DNA from 2 places in the Pseudomonas sp. GW821-FHT11G12 genome. Region 2 is predicted to be linked to the other one. Evidence: predicted binding sites of a transcription regulator. Region 2 holds the regulator's gene; the other holds the start of a gene.
The links. Region 2 encodes sigma-54, which starts transcription at its own class of promoters, with help from an activator protein. Its sites were predicted from a motif close to ANTGGCATNNANNTTGCTNT; they were not measured.
Positions count from the first base shown of each region.

Region 1: AC1RR7_RS20465 (circularly permuted type 2 ATP-grasp protein) is a predicted target of sigma-54. The motif match lies at 2,015-2,034, and genes of this name have one in related genera.

Region 1 covers NZ_JBXARH010000007.1:63,431-67,847, forward strand. Annotated here, with positions in the region: gene speE (polyamine aminopropyltransferase) at 1-645, shown strand, start outside; gene AC1RR7_RS20455 (hypothetical protein) at 800-1,033, shown strand; gene AC1RR7_RS20460 (ribonuclease E inhibitor RraB) at 1,244-1,591, shown strand; gene AC1RR7_RS20465 (circularly permuted type 2 ATP-grasp protein) at 2,068-3,477, shown strand; gene AC1RR7_RS20470 (alpha-E domain-containing protein) at 3,490-4,417, shown strand, end outside.
Region 2 covers NZ_JBXARH010000006.1:223,645-228,061, forward strand. Annotated here, with positions in the region: gene rapZ (RNase adapter RapZ) at 1-411, opposite strand, end outside; gene ptsN (PTS IIA-like nitrogen regulatory protein PtsN) at 414-878, opposite strand; gene hpf (ribosome hibernation-promoting factor, HPF/YfiA family) at 890-1,198, opposite strand; gene AC1RR7_RS19490 (RNA polymerase factor sigma-54) at 1,272-2,765, opposite strand; gene lptB (LPS export ABC transporter ATP-binding protein) at 2,952-3,677, opposite strand; gene lptA (lipopolysaccharide transport periplasmic protein LptA) at 3,677-4,222, opposite strand; gene lptC (LPS export ABC transporter periplasmic protein LptC) at 4,209-4,417, opposite strand, start outside.

The DNA.
Region 1 (4,417 bases), on a different contig from region 2:
GGCACCGCCAAGCGCGTGCTGATCATCGGCGGCGGCGACGGTGGCATGCTGCGCGAAGTGACCAAGCACGCCAGCGTCGAGCACATCACCATGGTCGAAATCGACGGCACCGTGGTCGACATGTGCAAGGAATTCCTGCCGAACCACTCCAAGGGCGCCTACGACGACCCACGCCTGAACCTGGTGATCGACGACGGCATGCGCTTCGTCGCAACCACCACTGAAAAGTTCGACGTGATCATTTCCGACTCCACCGACCCGATCGGCCCGGGCGAAGTGCTGTTCTCGGAAAACTTCTACCAGGCCTGCCACCGCTGCCTGAACGAGGGCGGCATCCTCGTGACCCAGAACGGCACGCCGTTCATGCAGATCGAAGAAGTGAAAACCACCGCCGGTCGCCTGCGCAGCCTGTTCCCGGACTGGCACTTCTATCAGGCGGCCGTGCCGACCTACATCGGCGGTTCGATGACCTTCGCCTGGGGCTCGACCAACCCGGCCTACCGCAAGCTGAGCCGTGAAACCCTGCAACAGCGTTTCATCGGCAGCGGCATCGTCACCCGTTACTACAACCCGGAAATCCACATCGGCGCCTTCGCCTTGCCGCAATACGTGCTGCAAGCGGTGAACAAGCCAAGCAACGACTGATCACTCAGCCGTTATCACTGCGGGAGCGAGCGGCTTCGTTCCCGCAGATGAAATGTTTTTCATGTTTCATCGGTGTAAAGCTTTTGAACGATCAATCCTGACAAAAGTCGAGATAGATATGAGCCCATTTGCGGGTTTGTTCGAGGAGGCACCAATGCAAAAGTGGAAAGTCACTTTCGTGGATGATCACGGTGAAATTGTCGATGAAATCTTCGAGCGCGCGGAATGCCCCAGCGACGATGAGGCCGCTCGATTGATCAAGGAACGACTCCTTCCTGTCGCCGCCGCACTGGATCTGAACGATCTGGAAGGGCGCACCTCCGATGCAGGCGCGAAAAGCCTGAAAACCCAGAACAGCATCGAAATCCGCAGCATCACGCCCATCTGAAAATCTTCTTGTCCGTAACGTACCAGGCCTTGGCAGCGGCTCTATCTTGGGGCTACTCTGCAAGCGAGATCAGCGAACGGATCGCTAAGGTCTGGTCTTGTCAGCTACATGCTTGTTTCCCGCCGGCAACACGGTTGTCGTAGCGCTTGAGCCGTTCGGCCAGGTGCAGGGAATACGGAAAGTCTATCCATCTATGCGAGGGGGACGTTCATGAGCACAGCCTATCAAGAAGACATCAGCAGCAGCGTGCTGCGCCGCATGAAAGAAGGCGGTTTCGATTTTTCCCGATTCCATCCCATCGAGTTCTACGCCATTTTCCCGGACGAGGAGCGGGCGCGCAGGGCGGCAGGCAAATTTCGCGGTGAATCCATCAATGCCCAGGTCAGCGCGCGCGACGACGGCGCGTGGTCCCTGGAATTGAGCAAGGTGATGTACGCAACCTACGACGACATTGGCGATTTCGAACAGGGCTTTTCGGCGGTGGTCGAGCCCTTGGGCGGCATCATCGAAGGCTGGGGCGTGAAGCAGGAGGTGCGCAACCGCCATCGTTTGAACTGATAACCCTCGCAACACGTCGAGCAACGGCTGACCTTCGGGTCGGCCGTTGTCGTTTCTGCACCCTGAACATCGCCCGGCAAAACCCTGAAACAAGAATCCGGCGCAAAAAAAAGCCACCGGGAGAGGTGGCTGAAAGGGAAGACCGGAAGGAGAGGAAACCGGTCAGGGTTACGGCCGGTAGGGCTGCCAGGGCAAGCCGGATCAGTTGGGCTGCGCACTTCGTCAGGGACGTTTCGCAGCGGATGTGCGGATTATCCGCAGGCGGCGCCGGGCAGTGAAATCAACTCTGACTATGCTGGTGATAGGCGACTGCACTGCGTCGCAATGAGGCGGGGGCGATCAGGTTGGGGCATTTGCCGCACAGGAATGGTGCGGTGTTTGTGGCGTGAATATCCAACTGATTGAAATCAAAGCGTTTATGCCGATGGCACGGGCCTTGCGAAGGCCTGTATGTCCGGGGTGACAAGGAGTACGGCATGATCCGCACCTATTTTGATGAAATGTACGATGCCGGCGGCCAGGTCCGCCCGCATTACCGGGAGTTTGCCCGCTGGCTGGCCGATACGCCTGACGAGCTGTTGGCCCAGCGGCGACGCGAGGCCGATCTGCTGTTCCATCGTGCCGGGATCACTTTCACGCTCTACGGGGACGAGCAAGGGACAGAACGCCTGATTCCCTTCGACACCATTCCGCGCAGCATTCCCGCCAGCGAGTGGCGGATCGTCGAGCGCGGCTGCATCCAGCGCGTCAAGGCGTTGAACATGTTCCTCGCCGACCTCTATCACGAGCAGCGCATCATCAAGGCCGGGATCATTCCCGCCGAGCAGGTGCTGGCCAACGAGCAATACCAGTTGGCGATGCAGGGGCTGGATCTGCACCGCGATATCTATTCGCACATCTCTGGCGTCGATCTGGTGCGCGACGGCGACGGCACGTATTACGTGCTCGAGGACAACCTGCGCACGCCCAGCGGCGTGAGCTACATGCTCGAAGACCGCAAGATGATGATGCGCCTGTTCCCCGAGCTGTTCGCGGCCCAGCGCATCGCCCCGATCGACCATTACCCGAACCTGCTGCTCGACACCCTGAAAAGCTCAAGCCCCATCGACGACCCGAGTGTGGTGGTGCTGACGCCGGGCCGGTTCAACAGCGCGTTTTTCGAGCATGCGTTCCTGGCCCGGGAAATGGGCGTCGAGCTGGTCGAAGGTGCCGATCTGTTCGTGCGCGACGACAAGGTCTTCATGCGCACCACTGACGGCCCGAAAGCGGTGGACGTGATCTACCGCCGGCTCGACGACGCGTTCCTCGACCCGTTGGCCTTCCGCCCGGATTCGATGCTCGGCGTGCCGGGACTGTTGTCGTCGTATCGCTCCGGCAATGTGGTGCTGGCCAATGCGATCGGCACCGGCGTGGCGGACGATAAGTCGGTGTATCCGTTCGTCACCGAGATGATCCGTTTCTACCTTGATGAAGAGCCGATCCTGAAGAACGTGCCGACGTGGCAATGCCGCAATCCGTCTGAACTTTCCCATGTGCTGGCCAATCTTCCGGATCTGGTGGTCAAGGAAACCCAGGGCTCCGGCGGTTACGGAATGCTCGTGGGGCCGGCGGCGACGACAGCGGAAATCGATGCGTTCCGCGAGCGGATCAAGGCCAAGCCCCACGCGTACATCGCGCAACCGACGCTGTCGCTGTCGACCTGTCCGACCTTTGTCGAAAACGGCATTGCGCCGCGCCATATCGACCTGCGTCCGTTCGTATTGTCCGGCCGCGAAACCCGGGTTGTGCCCGGCGGTTTGACCCGTGTCGCCCTGCGTGAAGGCTCTCTGGTGGTGAATTCATCCCAGGGTGGCGGAACCAAGGACACCTGGGTGGTCGAGGATTGAAGGAAGCCTGCCATGTTAAGTAGAACTGCCTCGGATCTGTACTGGATGTCGCGTTACCTGGAGCGGGCGGAAAACCTCGCCCGCATGCTCGATGTCAGCTATTCGCTGTCGCTGATGCCGCAGGACGGCCGTGGCGATGGTCTGCACGAACTGGCGATGCCGCTGTTGATCACCGGCACGCTGGACGACTACCTGGAACGCCACGGCGAGCTGCATGCCGAGCGATTGCTGCACTTCTTCGCGCTCGACGCGGCCAACCCGGCGAGCATCTATAGCTGCCTCGGCGCGGCGCGAGCCAGCGCCCACGCGGTGCGCGGTCGGATCACCGCCGACATGTGGGAGAACATCAACGCCACTTGGCTGGAGATCCGCGGGATCGCCAACCAGGGCCTCAGCCGCTATGGCATGAGCCGTTTCTGTGAGTGGATCAAGGAACGTTCGCACCTGTTCCGCGGGGCGTCCTACGGCACCATCATGCGCAACGATGCGTTTCGTTTCATCCGGTTGGGCACGTTCATCGAGCGGGCCGACAACACTTTGCGCCTGCTAGACGCCCGCTATGAAATGGCCGGCGATCAGGCCGAAGCGGTCAGCGACGGCACCGCCCACGCCTATTACCAATGGAGTGCCTTGTTGCGGGCCTTGTCCTCGTTCGAGGCCTACACCGAAATCTACCGCGACGCGCCCGGCGCCCGGCATGTCGCCGAGCTGCTGCTGTTGCGTGCCGACGTGCCGCGCTCGCTGCGGGCCTGCACCGAGGAGATCGACCAGATCCTCGCGCAACTGCCGGGGGCCAACGGTCGTCCTGCGCAACGACTGGCGGCGGAAATGGACGCACGCCTGCGTTACACCGGCATCCACGAAATCCTCGAGGAAGGGCTGCACGCCTGGCTCACCGAGTTCATCCCGCTGGTGCGCCAGTTGGGCAACGCCATTCACA
Region 2 (4,417 bases):
CAGGTCGGCCAGATCGGCGATCGGGCCCAGCAGGGCCGTTTCATCGTTGATGGCTTCGGCCAGCGAACGATTGGCGCTGCTCAGCGGGTGGCGACGACGGGTTTCCGAAAAGCGCTTGAGCAGGGTTTCTTCATCGGCGTCCAGATACAGGACGTCGCACTGGATGTGCCGGCTGCGGACTTCTTCAAGCAATTCCGGAAAGCGCGAGAGATGACTGGGCAGATTGCGCGCATCGATCGATACCGCGACCAGTGGCTGAGACAGTTCCGTATGAATCAGTGCGCGCTCCGCCAGTTCCGGGAGCAGGCCGGCAGGCAAATTGTCGATGCAGTAGTAGCCGTTGTCTTCGAGGACATCCAGAGCGGTACTTTTGCCCGAGCCGGAGCGGCCACTGACGATGATCAAGCGCATGTTTAGTGCCCGTTTTGCTCGTCCAGGACAACCTGATACAAGGCTTCGTTGGTGGTGGCGCGACGCAATTTTTCGCGTACGTCCTTGCGGTCGAGCATGCTGGCGATCTGGCGCAGCAGTTCCAGGTGCGCATCGGTGGCGGCTTCCGGGACCAGCAGCACGAACAGCAGGTCGACCGGTGCACCATCGATGGCGTCGAAATCGATGGGCGCTTCAAGGTGCATCAAGGCGCTGATGGGGGATTCGCAACCCTTGAGGCGGCAATGGGGAATGGCGATGCCGTTGCCAAAACCGGTCGAGCCGAGTTTTTCACGGGCAATCAGTGCCTCGAAGACATCTTGCATCTCCAGATCCGGTACTTCCCGGGCGATCAGGTTGGCAATTTGTTCGAGGGCTTTCTTTTTGCTGCCGCCCGGCACGTTCACGAGGGAACGGCCGGGGGTCAGGATGCTTTCAAGTCGGATCATGGGGGTGGGGGTTATCGACCGGTAGCGCCCTGAAGCAGGCTCTGGGTCTTTTCCTTATGCTTTTTGAGTTGTTTATCAAGCTTGTCGGTCAGCGCGTCGATCGCTGCGTACATATCGGTATGTTCCGCGTTTGCGACGACCTCGTTACCGGGAATATGCAGCGTGGCTTCGATTTTCTGCTTCAGCTTCTCGACGCACATCGTGACTTGCACGTTGGTGATCTTGTCGAAATGCCCCTCAAGCCTCTTGAGCTTTTGCTCAACGTACTCACGGAGAGGTTGGGTAACTTCCAGTTGGTGTCCACTGATGTTGACTTGCATACAGCTTCTCCTTCGTTGCCAGTGCATAAAGCGGCAGGCCGAAGAGCCTGCCACTGGAACGCTGTAACGTGGCTTACATCAACCGCTTGCGTTCGCTCGAAGGCGCGATCCCGAGGGATTCGCGGTACTTGGCGACGGTGCGGCGAGCCACCTGAATGCCTTGTGCCTCCAGTAAACCAGCGATCTTGCTGTCACTCAACGGCTTTTTCTGATTTTCCGCGGCAACCAGTTTCTTGATGATCGCGCGGATCGCCGTGGACGAGCATTCGCCGCCTTCGGAGGTGCTGACGTGGCTGGAGAAAAAGTATTTCAGTTCATAAATGCCCCGGGGGGTATGCATGAATTTTTGCGTGGTCACCCGGGAAATCGTCGACTCGTGCATGCCCACCGCTTCGGCGATGTCATGCAGCACGAGAGGCTTCATGGCTTCGTCGCCGTATTCAAGAAAGCCGCGCTGATGCTCGACGATCTGGGTGGCCACTTTCATCAGGGTTTCGTTGCGGCTCTGCAGGCTCTTGATGAACCAGCGGGCTTCCTGCAACTGATTGCGCATGAAGGTGTTGTCGGCGCTGGTGTCGGCGCGGCGCACGAAACCGGCGTACTGGGCGTTGACCCGCAGGCGCGGCACCGATTCCTGGTTCAGTTCGACCAGCCAGCGCTCGTTGTCCTTGCGCACGATGACGTCAGGCACCACGTACTCGGCTTCGGTGGACTCGATCTGCGAACCGGGGCGCGGGTTGAGGCTCTGCACCAGTTCGATGACCTGGCGCAGTTCATCTTCCTTGAGCTTCATGCGGCGCATCAGCTGGCTGTAGTCGCGGCTGCCGAGCAGGTCGATGTAATCGGTGACCAGACGCTTGGCTTCCGCCAGCCAAGGAGTCTTGGCCGACAGCTGGCGCAATTGCAGCAGCAGGCATTCGCCCAGGTTGCGTGCGCCGATGCCGGCAGGTTCGAATTGCTGGATGCGGTGCAGGACGGCTTCGATCTCGTCCAGCTCGATGTCGAGCTCCGGATCGAAGGCGTCGAGAATTTCTTCGAGGGTTTCGTCGAGGTAGCCCTGATTGTTGATGCAGTCGATCAGGGTGACGGCGATCAGGCGATCGGTGTCGGACATCGGCGCCAGGTTCAGTTGCCACAGCAGGTGGCTTTGCAGGCTCTCGCCGGCGGAGGTACGGGTGGTGAAGTCCCACTCGTCGTCATCGCTGCTCGGCAGGCTGCTGGCGCTGGTCTGGTAGACGTCTTCCCAGGCGGTGTCGACGGGGAGTTCGTTGGGGATTCGCTCGTTCCATTCGCCATCCTCTAGATTGTCGACCGTCGGTGCGGTCTCCTGATAGGAGGGTTCCTGGATCTCGGTGTTGGGCTTCTGTTCGGCGTTGTCGGCCATGGGATCGGAGTTGTCGAAGTCGTCGCCGTCTTCCTGGCGTTCGAGCATCGGATTGGATTCCAGAGCCTCCTGGATTTCCTGTTGCAGATCCAGGGTCGACAATTGGAGCAGGCGGATGGCCTGTTGCAGCTGCGGTGTCATCGTCAGCTGCTGGCCCATTCTCAAGACTAGCGATGGTTTCATGGCAGGGGCTTAACACCTTATTCGCCGGCGCTATGCGCCATCCACTACAGGGCGCCGAAGCGCCAAACTTAAGCAAATTATATGCCTGAAACTGTCGTGTTTGCCTAGAGCGCTGTAACAATAAAAGCGTATAAAAGTGCGCTTCAACGTTACAGCACCCGGACGGCTGGTCGAATGCTGTCGCGCTTACAGGCGGAACTCGTGACCCAGATACACTTCCTTCACCAGATCGTTGGCGAGGATGGTCGCGGAGTCGCCTTCGGCGATCAGTTGGCCGTCATTGACGATGTAGGCCGTTTCGCAGATATCCAGCGTCTCGCGGACGTTGTGGTCGGTGATCAGCACACCGATGCCCTTGGCCTTGAGGTGGTGAATGATCTGCTTGATGTCGCCCACGGAGATCGGGTCGACACCGGCGAACGGTTCGTCGAGCAGGATGAATTTCGGTGCGGTGGCCAGTGCGCGGGCGATTTCCACCCGGCGACGCTCACCACCGGACAGGCTCATGCCGAGGTTGTCGCGGATGTGGCTGATGTGGAATTCCTGCAGCAGGCTTTCCAGCTCCTTGCGACGACCGGCCTTGTCGAGCTCCTGACGGGTCTCGAGGATGGCCATGATGTTGTCGGCCACCGACAGTTTGCGAAAGATCGACGCTTCCTGTGGCAGATAGCCGATACCGGCCTTGGCGCGACCGTGCATCGGCTGGTGGCTGACGTCCAGGTCGTCGATCAGCACGCGACCCTGATCGGCCTGCACCAGGCCGACGATCATGTAGAAGCAGGTGGTCTTGCCGGCGCCGTTGGGGCCGAGCAGGCCGACGATCTGACCGCTGTCGATCGACAGGCTGACATCGCGCACGACCTGGCGGCTTTTATAGGCCTTGGCCAGGTGCTGGGCTTTCAGAGTTGCCATTACTGGGATTTCTCGTCGGTTTTCTTCTTCGGCTGGATCACCATGTCAATGCGCGGACGCGCTTCGGTGACCTTGTTGCCGGTGGCACGACCCGCGCTGGCCAGCTTTTTCACCGTGTCATAGACGATTTTCTCGCCCTGAGTGGTGTTGTTGTCCTTGTCGACGACTTTCGCCTTGTCGATCAGCACAACGCGGTTTTGCGCGGCGTGGTACTGGATGGTCACGCCCCAGCCCTGTACAGGCTTGGTGTCGCCAGCCGTCTGCAACTGCTCGAAGTAGGCAAGGTTGCCCACCGAGGTCACGACGTCGATATCGCCGGTCGGGGTGCGGGTGATGGTCACGGTGTTGCCTTTGACGATCATCGAACCCTGAGTGATGATCACGTCACCTTTATAGGTGGCAACGCCATTCTTGTCGTCCAGCTGGGCATCGTCGGCCTGAATGCGGATTGGCTGCTCTTGATCGTTCGGCAGAGCCCAGGCGCTCACGCTTCCCAGTGCTGCGCCCAGACTGAGCAAAATAGGGAGGGTTTTAACGAGCCTCATACTGTCCTCTTACGTTCGATAGCAGGTGTATCCTGCTTTCCTTCAAATACGCTTTCATTCCCACGCCGGTCGATACACCGCCAGCGCCGTCGATTCTAACGGGTTGCTGGGTCTGCGCATATTGTTGCTGCGGGAACACTGTCATGCGAGTGGAGGTGATCAGGGTGTCGCGGTTCTTTTCATCGGTGCGCTTGA